Regions from separate parts of the Psychromonas saccharinae genome, predicted to be linked through region 1. Evidence: predicted binding sites of a transcription regulator. Region 1 holds the regulator's gene; each other region holds the start of a gene.

Region 1 (7,726 bases):
ATACTTTCGACTCGACCAACAACAACACCGCCTAATTTAACAGGCGCACGCTCTTTTAAACCGCCAATATTAGAAAAGTTTGCATTGAGTGTATAAGTTGGACCATCACCTTGTAATGACAATCCCGCGACACTAAATGCTAATACAGCTAATGAAAGTATTCCGCCGAACACAAAAACACCAACCCATAATTCCACTTTTTTCTTAGACATTTTATATTCCAAACATAAAAACTGTTAACACAAAATCCATTGCTAATACGAGTAAAGAAGATACAACTACGGTTTGCGTTGTTGATTTACTAATACCAAATGCATTGGGTATGACATAATAACCGTTAAAAAGTGCAATCCAAGTAATCAATATTGCAAAAATAACACTTTTAATTATTCCATTGCCGACATCCGGCAAAAATTCAACACTTCCTTGCATGACAGACCAAAAGCTTCCTCCATCAATGCCCATCCAACTTACCCCGACTAAATATCCGCCCCAAATTGCAATGAGGTTAAATAAGATAGTCAGTAACGGTAAAGTAATCACTCCCGCAAAGAAACGTGGCGCAATCACCCGTTTTAAAGGTGAAACAGCCATCATTTCCATACTAGAAAGTTGTTCTGTACTCTGCATCAAACCAATTTCAGCCGTTAAAGCAGAGCCTGCTCGACCAGCAAAAAGTAACGCAGCAACCACAGGCGCTAATTCACGTAAAAGCGATAATGCCACCATACTACCGAGGCTTTCTTCAGCAGAGTACCCTACTAGAATATTATAACCTTGGAAAGCGAGCACCATACCGATAAATAGTCCTGCTGTTAAAATAATTGGTAAAGATAAAATACCAAGTTGGAAAATTTGTTCGATTAATAACGAGAAAAATTTTGAATGTGGTTTTCCCCAAACCGTCCGCCAAAACATAATGCAACAGCGTCCGATTGATTGTAAAAAACCAATACTAGTCTTGCCTACAGACTCAAAATATTGAGTAATCATATTTTTATCCTTTGCAAATCAGCACTAAACTCATCCGCAGGAAAATGAAATGGTACAGGTCCATCACTTCGACCATTTAAAAACTGTTGAAGCAATGCATTATCCGTTTGGTTCATCAATGTATCAGCAGGTCCATGCGCAATAATTTTTTTATCCGCTAATACGTAAACATTATCAGCAATAGAAAGTACTTCTTTAACATCATGCGAGACAATGATCGATGTAATTCCCATCGTTTTATTAAGTTGATTAATCAAATTAAGTAACACGTTCATCGATATTGGATCTTGACCTGTAAAGGGCTCATCATAAAGAATCATTTCCGGATCTAACGCAATAGCCCTTGCCAATGCAATACGACGAGCCATACCACCCGATAATTCAATCGGCTTCAAGTCTTTTGCACCGCGAAGTCCAACAGCTTCTAGCTTCATCAAAACTAATGTTGAAAGTAATGATTCATCCAAATTGAAGTGTTCACGTAATGGAAATGCTACATTTTCAAATACAGACAGCTCATTAAATAACGCGCCACTTTGAAACAACATACTCATTTTCTTACGTGCTTCATAAAGTGCTTCGGTAGAACAATTATGAATAGGCTTACCATTAAAGATAATTTCACCACTGTCTACGGGTAGCTGTCCTCCAATAAGCTTTAAGAGTGTTGTTTTACCAATGCCACTTGGGCCTAGTATTGCTGTTGTTTTTCCTCGCTCAAATTCGAAGCATAAATTATCAAATAATAAGCGTTCGTTTCGAGAAAAACACAGATTTTTAATCACAAGATGATTTGATTCTTTCATCGACAACCATTTCTTTACCTATAAATAAGCGGTACAGTATAAAGTTCTGTGCTTTTATATACAATTTTTTTAATACAATGACGTTTTAAGTTATTCTCTTCGATTAAAATATAACAAGTCGATTGTAATTCCTTCAGTCACGAAGATTAACACTTTATTTTTCAACTAATAACCTAGACAATGTCCGATTAAGTACGAATAAAGTGACGACTACTCTATTTAATCCTATTGAAAAAGCTATCGAGAATTCAAATGTTCACAACTCCCTACGGCAAAATCAGCAAGGCTAACCAAGCTCGCGCATTAAAGATAAAATTACTCATTTGTGATGTAGATGGTGTTTTTTCCGATGGCCGCATCTACCTCGGCAACCAAGGTGAAGAATTAAAAGCATTCCATACAAAAGATGGTTTTGGTATTAAAGCAATATTAAATGCAGGTATTAATGTTGCCGTTATCACAGGAAGACAATCGCATATTGTTGAAAATAGAATGCAAGCATTAGGCGTACCATATATTTATCAAGGAAAAGAAGATAAACTGACGGTTTACCAATCATTGCTGGAAAAACTCAATTTAACGCCGGATAACGTCGCTTATATTGGAGATGATGTCGTTGACCTTCCAGTCATTAAAGATTGTGGATTAGGTATTGCCGTTCAGGATGCGCATCCTTTAATGAAACAAGAAGCGGATCTCATTACTTATACCAAAGGGGGATTTGGTGCAGTGAGGGAAATTTGCGATCTATTTTTACAATGCCATAATCTGCTTAACATTACACAGGGCAAAAGCGAGTAAATGAATAAACGCCAAAGCATTCCATTTATAGTTTTATTATTGGCCTTTTTGTTGTGGTTATATTTTAAACCACAATCAAATGTTATTGAGGCGCCTAAATATCAACTCAATTATATCATCAATGGAGCAAGCAATACCCATTTTGATGAGACTGGCAACATGGAATATAAAATATCAGCAATAAAAACAACCGGATTATCCGATGACGATATTACTATATTTGAGCATCCAAAACTGACTGTCTATATTAATGATGAAAAAAAGGATAATCTGAGTGTTTGGCAAATCAGTAGTGAAAAAGGTATCCTTTCTAAACAAAGTAAGTTACTTTTGTCCGATAATGTATTAGTTAAAAACCTCACTGAAGATCAACTTATACAAACAATGGAAACTGAAAAATTAACCATATTATTAGATAAAAAAGAATTAAATACCGATCAGTTAGTTACTTGGAAAGGCCCGCAAATGGAGCAACAAGGAATCGGTATGTGGGGTTCGCTGGTTACGGAAGAATTAATAGTTAAAGATCAAATAAAAGCGGTATACTTTAATGAAAATAAATAAAATCCTGTTCGCTGTTAGCACATTACTTGTTTCTTTTTCAAGCAATGCCATCGAATCAGACTATTCACAACCTATTCATGTCAGCTCATTACAACAGCATGCAAAAATGGCAGAAAATAAAGTTATTTTTTCAAAGGAAGTGTTATTAACCCAAGGCACTATCAAAATAACTAGCAACACATTAACCGTTGAACGAGATACAAAAATAAATAGCGAAAAGATGACTGCAGAAGGATTACCTGCCACCTTTTACCAAACGCAAAACGATGGTCGCCCATTAACAGCAAAAGCCAATTATATTAGTTATAATGTTGCGGAGGGGAAAATCACGCTCAGTGGCAGTGCACAAGTTAAACAGCTTGATAGTGAAATTAATGCTTCAAAAATAGTCTATTTTCTTAAAACAAAAGAACTTATTGTAGGCACGGGAGAATCTAATAAAGATCGAGTTAATACTGTTTTTCTCCCTTCTCAATTTGAAAAAACGAAACAAGACACAACTAACTCGAATAAAGAAGAATAAATCAAATGGCTGAATTAATAGCAAAAGGCTTAGTAAAAAGTTATAAAGGTCGTACCGTTGTTAATGGCGTTAGTATTACCGTGAAAACCGGTGAAATTGTAGGATTACTTGGTCCAAATGGAGCAGGTAAAACAACATCTTTTTATATGGTTGTTGGCCTAGTAAAACAAAATGCAGGCACTATTTTTTTAGACCATGAAGATCTTTCTAACCAACCAATGCACATTCGTGCACAAAAAGGGATTGGTTATTTACCGCAAGAAGCATCTATTTTTAGACGTTTAACGGTAACTGAAAATATCATGGGCATTTTACAAATGCGTAAAGAGTTATCACAAGCGGAGCGCCTAGAGAAACTAGAAATGTTACTCGAAGAGTTTCATATAACCCATATACGTAGTAATAAAGGAATGAGTTTATCGGGCGGAGAGCGTCGCCGTGTAGAAATTGCACGAGCATTAGCAACTGAACCCAAATTTATCCTTTTAGATGAACCCTTTGCAGGGGTTGATCCTATTTCAGTTATTGATATTAAAAATATTATTCAACAGCTTAGGGATAGAGGTTTAGGCGTACTAATCACAGATCATAATGTACGTGAAACACTGGATGTTTGCCAACACTCATATATTGTTAGCCATGGTGAAATTATTGCAATTGGAACCCAAGATGAAATCTTAGCAAATGATCAAGTTAAACAGGTTTATTTAGGCAATGAATTCACACTCTAAGCTAACAATGGTTGAATAGGAGGAAAAAATATTTTGATGAAACAAGGGTTACAATTGAAGATGGGTCAGCAACTCGCCATGACTCCTCAATTACAGCAAGCAATTAAATTATTACAACTTTCTACACTCGATTTGCAGCAAGAGATCCAAAATGCGCTCGACGAAAACCCACTACTTGAACAAGATGACAAAACAAGCAGTGAAGAAGCACATAAAGAACAAGACAGTAGTCAAATTGATACTTCGGAAGCAATCACAAAGCAAGAATTTTCTGACGATCTTCCTGCGGAAACTGATTGGGAAGAATCCTATAGCCCAGTTCCAACGACCTCCGTTGCTTCAGGTGGTGCAAGCTATGAAGGTGAAGATACAGTTTATCAAGGTGAATCATCAAATACATTACAAGACCACTTACTGTGGCAAATGGAACTAACACCTTTTTCTGAAACTGATCAACTTATTGCGACTTCTATTATCGACTCGATTGATGAATCAGGTTATTTAACAAGTACGTGTGAATCTATTTTAGAAAGCTTAAGTGTTGATATTGAAGATCTTGAACTTGATGAAATTCAAGTTGTATTAAAACGTATTCAACATTTTGATCCGATTGGTGTTGCAGCCCGTTCCACCCAAGAGTGTTTACAAATTCAACTTCAACATTTAGCCCCCGATACTGAATGGCTAGCCGAAGCGCAAATGGTATTAGAGTGCCATATGGATTTATTGGCAAATCGCGATTACCGCACATTGGCTAGAAAAACAAAATTAAAAGAAGCGCAACTTGCTGAAGTTATGCGTTTAATTCAAAGTTTAGAGCCTCGTCCTGGCAATCAAATTGAAGAATCACATGCACAATATATTGTCCCCGATGTTTACGTAAAAAAAATAGCAGGACAATGGCGTGTTTCATTAAATCCAGACTGTGATCCAAACCTATCGGTCAACACCCAATACGCTAATTTATGTAAAGGTAATATTAGTAAAAGTGATTCACAATTTATTAAGGGCCACTTACAAGAAGCAAAATGGTTTATTAAAAGCTTAGAAAGTCGTAATGAAACACTCTTAAAAGTGTCTAATTGTATTGTTCAACAACAACAAGCCTTTTTTGAATACGGCGATGAAGCAATGAAACCAATGGTATTAAATGATGTTGCCTTTGCAGTAGACATGCACGAATCGACTATTTCTCGTGTAACTACGCAGAAGTTTATGCATACACCAAGAGGTATTTATGAACTTAAATTCTTCTTTTCTAGCCACGTTGCAACAGAAAGTGGTGGTGAATGTTCATCAACAGCTATTCGCGCTTTAATTAAAAAGCTCGTCAGTGCAGAACTAACAACAAAACCTTTAAGTGATAATAAAATAAGTAAATTACTTGAGGAACAAGGTATAAAAGTAGCGCGTCGTACGATTGCAAAATACCGAGAGTCGTTAGGTATCCCACCTTCTAATCAACGAAAACAATTACTCTAACAACTTTAATTCGATGTTCACTTATGTATTAAAAGCGAGGTGAACACGAATAAAATTAAATAATTCAGTGATATCCTAGCGTTATCCATAAAGTTTTCTCTACAGGTTGTTAAATTTTTAATTAATATTAAAAAAATGAGTATTTCTTGATACGTATTTACCTGTAAACTGCTAAACTTTCGCGCTTCTTAATATCGCAGCTAAAGTAGATTAAAATATGAAAATATCGACCCTATTAACTAAAGACTCTGTATTTAGTCAAGTACGTTGTACCAGTAAAAAATCTGCACTCGAAATAATCAGTCATATTGCAGCGGAAAAACTGGATATCGATGCACAGAGACTTTTTAATGATCTCATTAGTCGCGAAAAAATTGGTTCTACGGGCGTAGGCTCGGGTATTGCAATTCCGCACGTAAAAATTGACAGCAGCTTACCTGCGACAGCAGTTTTTATACAATGTGAAACACCTATTGATTATGATTCCTATGACGGTAACAAAGTGGATATACTGTTCGCGATATTCGTTCCTGAAGATCGCTGTCAGGAATATTTAGCAACATTGTCAGAGATCAGTCAAAAGCTCTTAAATAAGACATTTTTAAAGCAATTAAGAACCGCTGAAAGCGCTGAAACACTGTTTGAATTATTACAGGCTGAATAATCTACATAGTTTACTTAAATTAATTTATTAAATTGTAATTATTAGTTTTAACAACTTGAATTTCAAAAGAAAAAAGTACAGGATGTGGTAGTTAGTTTTTATGGCTAACACACATCTATTTTATAGAGATAAAATAATAATTATGTAATAAAATAAGTATAAATTGGAGTTATGATGAAACTCGTCGTTATTAGTGGACGCTCTGGATCAGGTAAAACGATAGCGCTTCACGTACTTGAAGATTTAGGTTATAACTGCATCGATGGTGTACCCTTCCAACTTCTCGAACAATTAATTGATACTGTTTCTGAAAAAAACAATAAAGTCGCCATCACCTTAGACATCCGTAACCTTCCCGATAAAAGCGCTAAAATACAAACTCTCCTTGCCACCTTGCAACAAAAACAAAACGTGCAAATGAAAATTATCTATCTCGATGCAATTGGTAGTGAATTAGTTCGCCGTTATAGTGAAACAAGACGTTTCCACCCACTTTCTAAACATAAAATATCTCTATCTAATGCCCTTGAACTTGAAAGTGAGCTGTTATTACCCATTCATGAATGCGCGGGTTTAACCATTGATACAACGACATTATCGATTCACAATTTAAATGAACGTATCAAGATTTATCTACAGGGCTCAGACAAAAGCAAATTACTTATTATCTTCAAATCTTTCGGATTTAAATACCAACGTCCTGAAGATGCAGATTATATTTTCGATGTCCGTTTTTTACCGAACCCGCATTGGGTACCGGAATTAAAACCTTATAATGGTCAACAACAACCGATTAAAGACTTTTTAGATTCACATAAAGTTGTGAAGCAAACCATTAATCAAATTGAAAATTTATTTCAATCTTGGTTGCCCCATCTTGAAACCAGCAACCGCAATTACGTGACAATTGGCATTGGTTGCACGGGAGGAAAACATCGTTCTGTTTATGTTACGGAAGAACTAGCAGCACGATTTGCAACTAAATATCAGGTACAAATTGAACATAAATGCATAAATGAGTAATAAAAATATGGATATCATTAAACAAACCACTACAATACAAAACAAATTAGGTTTGCATACACGCGCAACGATCAAACTTGTTGAATTGGTCAATTCTTTCGATGCAACTATAACTATTCGTCATCAAGGAAAACAGGCT
Region 2 (7,726 bases), 2.1 Mb from region 1:
TCCATTGCTTGATTCGGCTAACATTTCACTGACTAAAATAGTAATTAAAAAGCCATAGAGAAGCCAACGGTTTTTAGATAAACTCGATTTTAACCATTGTATAAAGCTTTTCGAATACCCTAGATGTGCTTCAAATAAACCATCGGGCATCGCCATCCTGCCAACTGACTCCCAAACAAAAATAAGCGTACTGAAACTAATAAATATTTTATTCAAATCATAGGAATAATAGTCAGATAATCGCGATTCAATCCCGTAATCGACGATCAACAAGCACGATGCAATCAACGCACCATTGCCGATAGCTGAAAGAAACAAAATAAAAGAAGATAAAAAAGTATCTTTGCGCACTTTCCCAATTAATTTAGCCGATTCTAAACGGTATTTTTTAGCGACGATCCGCAATTGCATGATTAGCACACCAATAAAAGTAAAAAGCAGCCCTAACAAAAATAGATCACCTGGATAACTTGCCACTTTTTGTACTAATGTTGAAACTCTGCCAAGTAAATCGCCAGTACCTAACAAAACAGTTGAATCAATCAAAGATAATGACCACAAACTGCTTCTATCACGTATAAACAAACGTTGCTCACGTAAGAAATTACGTTCATCTTGAATTTCTTGATAAAACTGATCCTGTAAAGCATCAAGACGCGTCACTTCTGCAATAAATTGATCGGTTTTATCAATCGCATCATTTAACACTTGCAAACGAAATGTAAGAATACTCTCGAGCACTTTAGCATGCAGCCTACTCAATTGTTCACTCTCAGTAACACGAGTAACTAATTCGGGAATATCTTTTAATTGCGCTAATTCCGTCGATAATTTGAAATGTTTTAAATGCGCTTCAGTAATGGTATTTGCCAAATCAGTTTTGTCGGAGAGATCTGGCAATGAACGCAATTGCGCGCCAATTGCATCACTGAACTCGGGGCTATTTTTCAACCACTTGATGTTACCTTTAATCTGAGATAAATTTTGGGTAACACGTTGGCGTTGATCTTGAAGCTGTTTACTTTCTCGTTGCGATGAAATTAATTGACGATTGAGCGCTTCAAATTCAGTGGCTAATTGTTCATTTTTATTGTTCCATTGCTTAATATACGTAGGCACATTAACCAAGGTATTGGAGAGCTGTTTTGCTTGCTCGATCACTTCTAAACTTGACTTTGTACTGACCTCAATAAGGCTAACTTGCAACAACTCTATTTTTTTATCGCTGATTGATAATTCATTCTCTAGAATTTGTTGATTTATTTTCGCGAGCTCGCGACGTTGACTCAATGTTTCCTGTTGCAGTGTTAGCGCTTCTAATTGAATTTCTAATAATGCAGCTTGCGTTTCTATTGCCCATTTATCAATAACAGAATCAGACTGTGCTTCAATAATCGAATTATCCTTCGCCACCAACGCTATTTTTTGTTCTTGCTCTGCAATATCAACGGGTAATGTTTCCTGTGAATCAAGCATCTCTTGTTGCTGTGTTTCCAGCTGACTAATTTGCTCTCGCCATTCTTGATTTCTTGCGGTTTCGGTAGCTAAACGTAATTCCAAATAATTAGCCGAAGCCGTGTCAGAAATCACCTCTTGTTCGGCTACTGCAGATTCTTCGCGTTTTTTATTAAGTGCAATTTTCCGTTGTGGAGCTTGTTTTAGCAGAGTCTGTAAGTCGGCATTTTGTTGCTTAATTTCCTCTATTTGACGTAATTCGTCCTTGATCTTTTGTAGCGTATCAATATCAGCAGCATCGCTTTCTTTATTTAAAAGCTCGATCCGTTGATTAACCATGTTCAAAGTCGGCAATTCAGCCAAGACAGACTGACTAATAACCAATGCTATTATCACCAAAAAATACGATAAAAATTTCAAATAATCACCTAATACGTTATACCGTCGAACTCAATAATTTATTTAAGAGTCAGATTAATGACGGCAACAAACAAATTGTCATAGGGTTAAAATAACATAGAACCCAAAATAATAGCACGCTAAACATTTATCAAAAACACACAGCCCCCTTTGGTCAAGTTCTCCAAGTAAATAACTGTTTTAATTATAGATATAAAAAAAATCACAGGGCTCCCCTAACTCTAAAAGGCATGATATTTGCTGTCTATACGATGTATTTTATTGTTCTATTCCGTAATTACTCTAATTGGCACTTCTTTTGCTTAACTCCTATTAACCGTTTAATTAAACGAAAAATTCATCGAAGACTTAAATACAGTCTTCCTGTGGCAAGAACAGCGCATAACGTACTTTTTAAAGATGACAGAGATACTGCGCTCACTAGGCTCTAAGGTTGAACAATGATCAAATTAATAGTCTTATCTACTGCTCTGATATTACTGGCTGGCTGCACAAGTATTCCAGAAGCGAAAAAAGAAGCGCTCAATGAAAAAGCAATTCAAGAAGAACAACAACAAAAACAAGAAGAAGTTCAACCTGTCACAGTAAAAGATAATAGAGCCCCTATTGCAGACGATCCCTATTACGCGCCAATCGAACCAGCTCAAAGACCGACTTCAATTGCAGTAACGGGGTCTTTATTTAATAGTGAACAAGCACAGAGCCTTTATAGCTATAGCGCCCCTTATCAAGTAGGCGATTCCATTACGGTAATACTGCAAGAAGATGCTTCTGCTTCTAAATCAGCCAGTTCCACCCTAGCCAATACAGACAGTTACACACTCGACCCAATCACTATCCCCGGTGGCGAATTAAAAATAAATGACAATGTCGTGGAATTAGGTTTAAACAAAGAATCTGGATTTGATGGTTCATCGGGCGCAGACCAAAAGCACAGCATATCGGCAAGAATTACCGTTTCTATCGTTAATATTTTAAATAACGGCAATTTACAAGTACGCGGTGAAAAATGGTTGGTTATTAATAATGGTAATGAATACATGCGTTTCACCGGTACCGTTAGACCCTTAGATGTCAGCGAAGATAATACCGTTGAATCAGCACAAGTTGCGAATACACGTATTGAATTTAGCGCAACGGGCGATCATCAGGACGCACAAAAGAAAGGTTGGTTATCATCGCTACTGGGTAATGCACTTTAGGATTTAACATGATAAGACTCTATAAAACATTCATATTTTTATTAATAGTTAGTTATTCATTTTCAGCTAACGCGCTGTGGTTTGAAGGTGATGGTGAGTCGCTAATTATTAATGGAGACATTGCAGCAGCAAGGGAAAAAGCCATTCAAAATGCTCTATTAACCTTAATGTATCACGGTGGCGCAAGTGTTAATGCGCTGCAAGTAGTGAAATCAGGCGTATTAGAGATTGATAAACTAACCGTCCGCACTAACGGTGAAATTGTCGATATGCATTTGTTAACCGAAAATATTATCAATGACAGCATTCAGGTAACAGTCTCTGCAGATATTTATCCCTTCGATAGCTGCAAAAAAGATAATTATGCAAAACCACTGTTTGTAGGCCCTCTTGAATTAGTGACGCCATCTCAGGCACAGCTTGGTGGGATTTATAAAATTCCAGAAGAAATTGGACAACGTTTATATTCACAATTACAAACCAGCAGTAGACAAATTGATGCGCGCCAACTACGCACGCAACCTATCGCGTTTAATAATAACAATAGCAATGATATAGAAAGACAAATGCTGTCCGTTGCACAGGATATTTATGCACAATACGATGTTCAGTATATTCTCTTTGGGAAAATAACAGATCTATCTGACTACAATGAAAGCACAACCATTTTAGGTGTACCAACATCAACGACTAAATATCGCAATTTTCAAATGCAACTTTATGTTATCGATGCAATAAATAATAAAACAGTTTTCCAGAAAAAATACCAAGCAAGCCGTGAATGGCCCTTTGATGTCACCATGCGTTTAGACACATCTGGCAGTGTTTTTTGGTACTCCGATTATGGAAAACTAGTCAACTTCTATATTGAACAATCGATTGAAGATATTGAAGGTGCTTTCTCCTGCGAAACAACGCTAGCATCAGTTGTCTCAATTTATAACAACGAAAACCTGGTGATCAACCTTGGTCAGGAAAATGGTGTACGAAAAGGCGATCGTTTCAAAGTACTCAGAAACCAATTTATCTCATTTCAAGACTCTGGAACACATGGTTCACTCTTCAATGAAGATGATACTGTTTTACAAGTGGTATCAGTACAACCACAGCATGCACTATTAAAAGCAACCAATATCGCTGATATGGCGAATATCCAAATACGCGATATTCTCACCCCCGTCACCGACGATGATTTTTAAATATAACGAATACAGTTAATAAAAAACTAAGGTAGGCCATAATGACAACCATCAATTCAGCTGAAGCACTACAAACTAGCAGTGCAAGTGTACTAAAAAATAATATCGAGAAGACCCAACAGGCTGAAGCAATGGCATCTTCTTTTGCTCAGCAACTTGCAACGGCTAGTTCAAACGTCAATGCTTCAGGGGTTTCCAGTGCAGCGAATAATCTCATCAATGCAGCACAGTCAGGATTAAATTTAAGCAGCGCAACAGGACTAAATAACAACGAACTATTAAGTCAAAGTTTAAAAACAGGTGTGCAATCTCAATTCACGAATTTAGGAAATGATATTGCAAGTAGCTTAATTGACGCATTTACTGGACAAAATAATACCATATCAACGGATAGTGAAACGGACAGTAGTACTGATGCCGCCACAGACAATGATGCAGACGCCAGTTTAGATACAACTCAAGCAGCGGCAACAACGAACAGCGCCACCTCTGAGAGCGAAGCAACAGAAACCGATGAAACTATTGCCACGGATAAAGAAATCGTTGATGCGGCGAAAACAGCAGACGCAGAAGAAACTGACGCATCTTCTAGTATTTTCCCCGAATTTATTCAAAACTTATTTGCAGATTTATCTATTTTCAAAACTCAAAATACAACGGAATTAACCGATGTTCAAAGTGATAATGATGAAAATGACACAGAACAAGTGACTGAAATCAGCGATGAAGTCACTACCAATGAGCAAGTGGCGAGTTAACCCCACATTAACTAACGGATTATCATCAAAAATATGGTATCAAGTAGGGTGAAGCGCTTACCTCACCCCATCACAAAACTAGACATCCCCTGTATATACCCGTTACCAAGACAACTCGCTATCCAAGGCTTATTCTAGTTTCATGCGGGTTGGTAAGTGACTTTTGTCTCATCTAACAAACAATGAAAACAATACATTAATACAAATTAATCCCCACTACCTAACGCCAATAATGCAGCATTTCCTCCTATCGCCGTAATATTAATCGTCCGTGTTTTTTCAGTAATAAATCGTAATATATAATACGTGTCCGTAATTGTAGAAAGTAAGGTTAGCTCTGTTTCAGTAATGAATTGTGCTAATAATCCCTCACGTTCTGCCAATAGTTGATTCATTTCAATCACCTCGGTCCTATCTCCCGCATAAATAACACCAGCTGTAGCAGGTTCGCTTATCAATAACCTCGTTGAGCCCACCGGTGCAATTTGAATAACATATTCAGGGATCCCAACCGAAAGCAATGTCGAAAGGAGTTTGTCGGCTATGTCACTTAGGGCCTCAGGTAATGATATCACGACACAATTCCCCGCCAATAATGCAGACGTCATCATGCCAACGAATGCACTAGAAGAAGCATCATGATTACCACAGAGGATAAAAGTACCGCGTCCTGCACTATATAATTCATTGCTTTCCCCCGTTGGTCCCGGCATCATTCGCACTTCTTCAATAACAGGTAAACCTTGATTAACCTGATAGCGAACCATCTTAGCGGGCATGGTTGCAAAAGTAGCATGCTGTGCAATTTCATCGGCCCAGCTAAGCAATAATTGAGATCGGACTGTTACTCCTAATTCATTCCATGACTCCCATTGTGCATCGGCTTGTTTAAGAATCTGATTAATTTTATTTTTCATAATAACAATCCTTATAAATACTCAGAAGTAGGCATAGCAGTCACATCAACTTGCTGGCTAAAACGCAATAGATAATTCGGGCCGCCAGCCTTTGGTCCTGTTCCTGATAAACCTTGTCCACCGAATGCCTGAACACCAACAACCGCTCCAACCTGATCGCGATTGATATAACAGTTCCCCACCCGACTTCGCTGAGCAATATGTAAATAACTTACTTCATTTCGACTATGGACTCCCATCGTCAAACCAAAACCGGTATGATTAATTTGATCAATAATGCTATCGATTTGTGCCGCTTTATAACGAATAATATGTAAAATTGGCCCAAACTGTTCATTTTCTAATGCACTAATTTCGTTGATTTCTATGGCAGTTGGTGCGATAAAATAGCCATGCTGACAAGTTTCATCTAATTTAGCCTGACCGACAAGTTGATGGGTTTTCAGCATATCATCAATGTAATGTTGTAATTTCTGTTTTGCGGGTAAATCGATAATTGGTCCAACATCACTCTGGTGTAAGTAAGGTAAACCGACCTTCAATTCTTGCATTGCTCCACTGATAAGATGTATCACTTTATCGGCAATATCCTCTTGAATAAATAAAACACGTAAGGCTGAACAACGTTGCCCAGCAGAAGCAAATGCAGAACGAAGTACATCCCGAACAACTTGCTCAGGTAATGCCGTACTATCAACAATCATTGCATTCTGACCGCCTGTTTCTGCAATCAATGTGGCTGGTTCGATTTGCCTTTCCGCTAAACTACGATTAATCCGTTGAGCCGTTTCCGTTGAACCCGTAAACACGACACCTGAAACTCGATGGTCCGCTATCAAGGCACTCCCGACTTCGCTCCCTGTCCCCGGCAAAATATGAATAGCTTCAACGGGAATACCGGCCTCAATCATCAGTTCAATGGCTCGGACTGCAATTAACGACGTTTGTTCGGCTGGTTTTGCAATAACAGTATTACCACTGACTAAAGCCGCTGTAATTTGCCCAAGAAAAATAGCCAGAGGAAAATTCCAAGGACTAATACAGACAAAAACACCTTTGCCTTGTCGTTCGACCTGACGCGTGATTTCATCGAATCCAGTGATTGCTCTAGGCGATGAATAATGCTCCGTCGCTTGCTGGGCATAGTATCGGCAAAAATCAACGGCTTCACGGATCTCATCGATACAATCGTGAATAGTTTTACCAGCTTCTTTATGGCATAAAGCAATGAGTTCTAGGCGATTATCTTCAAGCAGATCCGCTAAGATTTGAATTGACTTTGCCCGTTCATTCACATCGGTTTTTGACCAGCTTGGAAAAAAATCAAATGCGGATTTTATTGCATTATCTATTTGTTGTTGATCGGAAAAAAGAACCGATCCCACTAAGACACGATAATCATAAGGAGCGCTGATACAGTGCGTTAGTGTTGCCAAAGAGTCTTGTTGAGGATAATATTTTTGACCTGATATAATTGGGCCGAAGTGCCAGTGCTTTTCCATTTCACTATTAATCGATTCATAAAATGGTGTTGATTCATATTCAATATCAACATTAAGCCCGCGTGAATTCTTTCTATCTGCAAAAATATCAAGCGGTAAAGGCAATAATCCATTATGCAATGTAGGTCGCCGCAATAATGTATCAACGGGATGTTCAATTAATGACTCAATAGGACAACTTGCATCAACAATACGATGCACAAAAGAGCTATTAGCACCATTCTCAAGTAAACGGCGCACTAAATAAGGCAGTAGATCCTTATGACTTCCGAC
Region 3 (7,726 bases), 1.8 Mb from region 1:
TTTTCTTACACGGGCGGTGAGGAAATTATTGAGGACTTGATGTTAAGCCTTCCGGGGGAAAAATGGGGATTTTTAATTATCTCAATGCTGGTTATTTTAGTCTTGGGTTTCTTTATCGATTTTGTCGAAATATCTTTTATAGTTGTGCCGTTGTTATATCCGATAGCCGAGTTACTTGGGATTGATTTGACTTGGTTTGCGATATTAATTGCAATGAATTTGCAAACCTCATTCTTAACACCTCCCTTTGGCTTTAGTCTGTTTTATCTTAAGGGGGTTGCACCGCCGGGAATTAAAACAATGGATATTTACAAAGGCGTTATTCCTTTTATTTTATTACAAATTTTAGTATTGGGATCAATATTACTCTTCCCTAGTTTTTATGGGTTTGCTTTGTAAATAAATGATAAAGGCTTTTCTGATTAATTAATATCATACAGAGTTGTTATTATTTTAATGTAATTAATAGGAAATAAACCTTACTTTTTAAGGTGTTAAATGGTTTTCTATTTACCGGCTAAATATATCATGTTAAAAATTTGTTGCGTTTGAATTTTATACAAGTATTCTACGCAGCCAATTTGGTATTAGCTGGGGTAAAAATTGCCATACCAATTTATTTGTGAGGAGAGTGAAAGGTGAAAAAACGTTATAGTTTGTTAATAAGCACGGTTTTATTAGGCATGGGGTATTCCTCCGCAAGTATTGCAACAGCGATTGATCTTGGTGCTGCTAGTGATTATAACGTGTTTGTTAAAGATTCTTTTACTGCTGTTTATAGTGACGTTGAAGGCAGGGTTGCAGCTGGTGGAGATGTATCCGTTACTGGTTATAGTATTAATCTTGCAAATAGTGCTCTCGCATCTTCCGATACAATACCCGCGTTGGTTGTTGGTGGTGATCTTAATGTGAATAGCGCGCAGGTCTATGGCAATGTTTATGTGGAAGGCGATTATAATGCAACGCAAAGCTTTAATATTGTCGATGGTAGTGTCAATTCTACAGGTGTTTCTGGTGTTGATTTTGAATCTGCGTTTTCTAGTCTGGCACAATTATCGGGAGATTTAAGTTCATTTTCTGCAAATAGTACGGCAATCGATAAATGGTCAACACAATATCTTACTGGTACAGGCAGTAATAATGAGCAGGGGGATGTTCATATTTTTTCGCTTGATTCAAGTGACTTTAATTATAGTAATTATTTATTATCTGGTATTGATGCTGGTGATACGATTGTATTTAATGTGGCCGGTGACAATATATCGACGGGTTGGGGAAACTTAGCCGGTTCAGATTTCTCATTATCTGATCTTTCAGCAAATATTATTTATAATTTTTATGAAGCTGATTTCATTACTTTAACTGCTGCGATGTATGGTTCAATACTTGCGCCTATGGCAGATATTTATTCTAATTATGGTGTGATTGAAGGACAAGTTATTGCAAATTCGTGGACGGGAAGCTTTCAAGTAAATGATAATTCATTCGTTTCATATGTCGCTAGCAGTTCAAATTCAGTGTCAGTTTCTGCACCAACTAGCATGGCATTTTTGTTATTAGGATTATTGACGATTACAATGCGCCGTACCTTTAGAAAATAAGTAACCTTCTTTCAATCCCTTTCTATGTTATTTGTTATTGAGATCAAACCCGTCAGTAAACGACAGGTTTGATCTTTAGCAAATTATAACGTCATTGCCGCAATCCAACCGAATACAATTAACGGTAGATTATAATGTATAAAAGTTGGAACAACAGAATCCCAAATATGGTCATGATTACCATCACTATTTAATCCAGATGTTGGACCTAGGGTTGAGTCAGAGGCTGGAGATCCTGCATCTCCTAGTGCAGCGGCGGTGCCGACTAGTGCGATAGTTGCCATTGGTGAAAATCCAAAGGAAACGGCAAGTGGTACATAGATAGTCGCGATAATTGGAATAGTCGAGAAAGACGAACCAATCCCCATGGTTACTAGTAGACCAACGATTAACATTAATAACGCAGCGAGTGGTTTATTCTCACCAATCGATGTCGATAACATCGACACTAATGTTTCAACACTGCCCGTTGCTTTCATAACAGCAGCAAAACCTGCAGCGGCAATCATAATAAAACCAATCATTGCCATCATATGAACACCCTTAGTAAATACATCTTGGGTTTCTTTCATTTTGATAACGCCACCCAGTGTAAAAACAAGAAAACCGGCAAGTGCACCGATAATCATAGAGCCTGATGATAGTTGAGCGGCTAATGTCGCAACAATGGCAATAGCAGCGACAATTATATGGCGTTTATCTAATTGTTTCACTTCAGATGTCGTTATTTCTGGGGCTGCTTGTGGGTAATCACGTGGTTTGCGGTAACTAATAAAGACTGCGATTAATAGTCCCGTTACCATACCAAGTGCAGGTAAGATCATCGCCATTGGTACTTGGCTTGCCGTCACATCAAGACCATTATCATGAAGATTTTTTAGTAGAATGTTATGTAAGAATATTCCCCCGAAACCAACTGGTAGCGCCATATAAGGCGTCACAAGGCCAAAGGTCAATACACAGGCAACGAGTCTTCTATCTAATCGTAATTTAGCAAATACGCTTAATAAAGGCGGGATTAAGATAGGAATAAAAGCAATATGCACGGGAATCACGTTTTGTGATGAAATTGCCATCAAACCAATTAAGCCTAATACAAAATATTTTATAACATTAGTAAGGTTATCTGGGTGCTTACCGTTAATTCGTTTAATAATGGTCTGAGCTAGCAAATCGGTAATCCCCGATTTAGAAATAGCCACGGCAAAAGCACCTAACATAGCGTAACTCAAAGCAATAGTCGCTCCACCACCCAAGCCCCCTTCAAAGGCACTGACCGTATCGCCAATTGACATACCTGCCGTTAATCCACCGACTAATGCGCTTAGTGTTAATGCCACGACAACATTAATACGCATGAGTGAAAGGGCAAGCATTACGCATACCGAGACTAAAACCGGGTTGATCATAGAAAATCCTTACAAATTGAGTTGATAAAAAAGGTGCATCTTACCTAACTCATATTTTTAAGAAAGCGATTTGATCAAAAAATAATAGTTACTATAGAAAGTAATGGCACTTTTTTTGCTTTATTAATATTGTGAATAATAAATGGGGCTGAAAATGGCAAATCAAGTGCTGACAGAAGCAAGTAATTACTTTGATTTACAAGGGTTAGACCAATTGCGTCAAAAAGCCCAAGGTAATAGTAAGGAATCGATCCGTGAAGTCGCTAATCAATTCGAATCGATGTTTGCGAGCATGTTGATTAAATCAATGCGTCAAACCAATGAAGCCTTTGAAACAGATAGCCCATTTAATAATAAAAATACTAAGTTTTATACGGATATGCAGGATCAACAGTTAGCCCTTGATATCAGTCGGCATGGTTCATTAGGACTTGCGGATGCGCTGGTTAGGCAGTTAGATCCTAGTGCAATCGCGGCACCTAAATCGGTTCCTGAAGATCAATTGTCCATGTCTAATACAAATGCGAGTCAGGCATTTGATTTATCTGGAAATAAAGAGGTTAAAGACTTTATCAAACCGGACCAAGTTACTAGTAACGCCGAATTTACGACACCGAAAAGAGTGCGCTCGGTTAAGGTCGCCATTGATACGGATGCGAACAAAGTTAATAAGGGAGTTGAACTCTCTTTAAATAATAATAAACAGCCTGAATTTACAGATAAGAAATCATTTATAGAAACATTGTTACCTTACGCCAAAAAAACGGCACAAGCTTTAGGCGTTTCCCCTGTTGTATTAATTGCACAATCGGCATTGGAGACTGGCTGGGGTAAAAAAATTATTAATCGTGTGGATAAACAAAGTAGTTTAAATCTTTTTAATATCAAAGCACACAGAAGCTGGCAGGGTGATAAGGTTGCTAAAAATAGTTTAGAAGTGGAAAACGGAGTGGGGATTAAACGTGTTTCTAATTTTAGAGCTTATAACAGTTTAGCCGAGAGTTTTGAGGATTATGGGCGATTTATTACCACTAATAAACGGTATAAACCTGCATTACAGCAAAATGATGGTGATCATCGTTATATCGAAGAATTACAAAATGCAGGTTATGCAACGGATCCTAAATACGCAGATAAAATAAAATCAATTATGCGTGATGATGCGTTTAAAGAAGCGTTAGCAAAAGGAAATATCAATGGCTGATATGTTTCAAGTTGGTTTATCCGGAATACGTTCATCGCAAGCAAGCTTGACGACAACCGGACACAATATTGCCAATATTAATACCGAAGGTTACTCTCGCCAAAATGTTGAAGTTGAAGCCGCTTATGCAAATCGTCACGGCCGAAACTTTATTGGTCAAGGCGCAGTCATCACAAGTATTGAACGTGCCTATGATCAGTTCGCATTTACTGACAATATTAAAAATACATCTCAATTGGGTTACGCCAAAGAGGTATTTCAACAAAATAGTCAATTAGACTCTGTTTTATCGAATGAAGATACCAGCGTTACTAAGCCTGTATTAGCAGTATTTGAAGCTGCAAATGGCATTGCAGATCATCCTAATATGTTGGAATCGCGTCAGGTCTTTCTTGAATCTGCGGTGAATATGGTGAATCAATACCATCGTATTTACGATAACTTAGAAGTTCAACATGCTGGTATTAATAGCGATATTAGTAATACTGCAAAAACGATTACGACTTTGGCTAAAAATATTGCTTCGTTAAATGAACAAATATCAGCGCAAGTTTTAAATGGTACGGAAAGTAATGCCAACGACTTAATGGATCAACGTGGTCAGAAAATAACCGAGTTAAGCAAGCTGGTGGATGTGTCTGCTATTGATGTTGGTCATGGCATGGTGAATGTTTATATTGGTAGTGGCCAATCTATTGTTATGAAAGACAAGTCCGTTGATATCGTTGCCGTGAATAATAGTGCTGAACCACGTAATAAAGATTTAGCAATCAAGGTTAATGAACATATTGTTAAGCTTGATGGAAGTCGCTTAGGCGGCAAAGTATCGGCAATGTATGATACGCGGGATCATGACCTTGAGCCTGCATTTAATCAATTAGGCCAAAATATTATTGGTTTAACGCACTCCATTAATGAACAACAAAAACAAGGTCAGACCCTTGATGGAAAAATCGGTGAAGCGTTATTTAATGATGTCAATTCTGAGGTCAGTATGCGTAATCGTGTACTGTCACACAATGACGGTCTAGGGACCGCTCAGTTAAGTTTACGCATTGATGATTTATCAAAGTTAACACCCGATAATTATGAACTAGTTGTAAATGATTATATTGCTGGTCCACCTGAGTCAATTGGTTTTAATGTGACGAATAAAACCACTGGGCAGACACAAACATTAGGTCCTGTTGATTTAGGGAAAACAAGAAGAATCGATATTCCTAATTCGGGTTTAAGTATTGGGCTAGATGCGATAGTGGGTGATGATCCGCTACGTGAAGGTAAAACATTTACCTTAAGACCAACACGGTTTGCCGCACAAGAAGTTGAATTACAACATCAAGAAGCCTCAAAAATAGCGGCAGCGGATGCTGAAATTAAAGCGGTGCCTAGCGAGGGTAATAATGGTAATGCAATCGTACGTGTTAGTGAGATTAATAATAAAAATGATCCGCTATATATGGATCCCAATAGTCCATTACAAATAGCGGTCAGAGATAATGTTGATGGTGTAATTACCTACGATATTATTGATAAAAATGGTCAGCCAGTGGTGTTACCAGCTGGTTCTGAAAATAAATTTCAACGTGCCGTTCCGGTCGGTAGCGAAGCAACTGTTTCACCTGATTTTTCCGTGGGAGAACCACTAACCGGATTAACTTTGAAAACCGATTTATTAACCGGAAAAGCGAATATTTCACTTGCAGGTATTGAGGTTGAACTAAGTGGGCAAGTCGCTGCTGGTGATCAATTTACGCTTAATTATAACGAAACGGGTCGTGGTGATAACCGTAATATAATGAAAATAGCACATTTGCAAACCCAAAAAGTCATGAACAATAATAAAGCGACCTTTCAAGATGTTTATAGTGGCATGCTGTCAGAAATTGGGGCAAAAACGGCTAATGCAGATGTATCGATGCAATCTGCTGAAATATTACAGAAACAATCTTTTGAGCGTATACAAAGTAATAGTGGTGTCAATATGGATGAGGAAGCTGCTAACATGTTGAAATTTCAACAACACTATAGTGCCGCTGCACGTGTTATAAGTATCGCTTCTGAGTTGTTCGACACCATACTGCAAGCTTCTCGTCCTTAATAGTTAGAGCATTGAATTAATGAGTTGTTTAATTGCCGAAACTAGGAACTCGATAATTTAGGTGATGACTACCGAGTATTTCCTTCAGTCTTAAATAAAACGGTACAGTTTTTGCATTTAGTATTCTTAATTGAGTTTAACCACTCATTAAGCACGCAAGAGAGGCAAGTATGCGCATTTCCACCCCAGTCTTTTATAATCGAAATACCGATACGGTTGTGTCTCAGCAAAATAAACTGAGCGATCAAAATCTACATTTGTCGAGCCAAAAAAGAGTGATGAAAGGTTCCGATGATGCCGTGGCTATTTCGACAATTCAACGTTTAAAACAAGATTTATCGATTGGTGATCAATATATTGAAAATGGTGAATTGGCAGCAACGGCAAATGGCTTAGAAGAAACGGCGTTAACGCAAGTCACAACTTTACTACAACGTTCTCGGGAGTTATTAGTCACCGTTGGGAATACCACTTATAATGCAGAAAACCGTGAAGCCGTAGCCAAAGAGTTAGAAGCAATTCGTAATGAAATGATGGGCGTGGCAAATACTAAAGATGGTAACAGCCAATACATTTTTTCTGGTTTTGAGGTGGATACACAACCATTTCAACGTAATGAATTTGGCAGTATTGATTACCATGGGGATAACGGTAATAAATCATTTAAGGTTGGAGCCGGTGTCTATGTGCAGGGGAATGATTCGGGTCATTCTGTATTTGTTGATGTGCCTGAAGGAAATGGTACTTTTGTATCTGAAGCAAATAATGCGAATGTCGGTTCAGGGGTAATTGACGAAGCTTCCGTGATTGATAATAAACGCGCCAATGGTTTTTTAAATGAAGATTATACGGTCTCAATTAGTCAATTTTCTGAAGGTGACGATCCTAAGTATGCTGTTTATGGTTTAAAGGAGCAGGAAGTTGCCGGTAATGCGCATGTTAAAGTGACTAAAATAGATGTAAACAATCCAAGTTTTTCTAGTGTGGATCCAGCCTATGCGCATCCGGAACTAAATAGTGATATAAAAATTCAATTTTTAGCCACGGCCGAGCCTAATAAATTCGAAATACAAATTAATGGACAATCTTCAACTCCTACTATTTATGATGCTTCAAATGGGAATAAACAAGCAATCAATGTGAACGGTATTGCCATTGAAGTTGATGGAATACCTGCCCCAGCAGACCAATACAGATTAACTAAATATATTGAACCGACTTTATACCAAGAAGGACAATCGATTGAGTTTAACGGAATTAAAACTGAGATTAAGGGGGAGGTAAAAGACCTTGATAATTTCACTTTACGTCAAAGCGGTAACAAAGATGTATTTTCTACCATCCAGGATAGTATCGACGCATTAAGAATGCCTGGCGAAGATCCGACTGATAAGGCACAGCGAGAAATTCG

What was found. The regulator sigma-54, encoded in region 1, starts transcription at its own class of promoters, with help from an activator protein. The targets are predictions, from matches to a motif close to GTTGGCACGNNNNTNGNNT.
Region 2: ACR30L_RS05090 (flagellar basal body L-ring protein FlgH) is a predicted target of sigma-54. The motif match lies at 2,161-2,179, and genes of this name have one in related genera.
Region 3: flgJ (flagellar assembly peptidoglycan hydrolase FlgJ) is a predicted target of sigma-54. The motif match lies at 3,113-3,131, and genes of this name have one in related genera.

The regions. Positions count from the first base shown of each region.
Region 1 is NZ_CP195153.1:3,185,851-3,193,576, forward strand. Features, by position in the region: gene mlaD (outer membrane lipid asymmetry maintenance protein MlaD) at 1-212, opposite strand, end outside; gene mlaE (lipid asymmetry maintenance ABC transporter permease subunit MlaE) at 214-993, opposite strand; gene ACR30L_RS14270 (ATP-binding cassette domain-containing protein) at 990-1,799, opposite strand; gene kdsC (3-deoxy-manno-octulosonate-8-phosphatase KdsC) at 2,052-2,600, shown strand; gene lptC (LPS export ABC transporter periplasmic protein LptC) at 2,601-3,164, shown strand; gene lptA (lipopolysaccharide transport periplasmic protein LptA) at 3,151-3,687, shown strand; gene lptB (LPS export ABC transporter ATP-binding protein) at 3,693-4,418, shown strand; gene ACR30L_RS14295 (RNA polymerase factor sigma-54) at 4,455-5,900, shown strand; gene ptsN (PTS IIA-like nitrogen regulatory protein PtsN) at 6,118-6,564, shown strand; gene rapZ (RNase adapter RapZ) at 6,739-7,587, shown strand; gene ACR30L_RS14310 (HPr family phosphocarrier protein) at 7,595-7,726, shown strand, end outside.
Region 2 is NZ_CP195153.1:1,132,941-1,140,666, reverse strand. Features, by position in the region: gene ACR30L_RS05095 (mechanosensitive ion channel domain-containing protein) at 1-1,875, opposite strand, end outside; gene ACR30L_RS05090 (flagellar basal body L-ring protein FlgH) at 2,316-3,077, shown strand; gene ACR30L_RS05085 (flagellar assembly protein T N-terminal domain-containing protein) at 3,086-4,276, shown strand; gene ACR30L_RS05080 (hypothetical protein) at 4,318-5,034, shown strand; gene ACR30L_RS05075 (hypothetical protein) at 5,241-5,951, opposite strand; gene putA (bifunctional proline dehydrogenase/L-glutamate gamma-semialdehyde dehydrogenase PutA) at 5,963-7,726, opposite strand, start outside.
Region 3 is NZ_CP195153.1:1,369,626-1,377,351, forward strand. Features, by position in the region: gene ACR30L_RS06115 (TRAP transporter large permease) at 1-399, shown strand, start outside; gene ACR30L_RS06120 (choice-of-anchor A family protein) at 639-1,601, shown strand; gene ACR30L_RS06125 (Na+/H+ antiporter family protein) at 1,685-3,007, opposite strand; gene flgJ (flagellar assembly peptidoglycan hydrolase FlgJ) at 3,165-4,214, shown strand; gene flgK (flagellar hook-associated protein FlgK) at 4,207-6,315, shown strand; gene flgL (flagellar hook-associated protein FlgL) at 6,486-7,726, shown strand, end outside.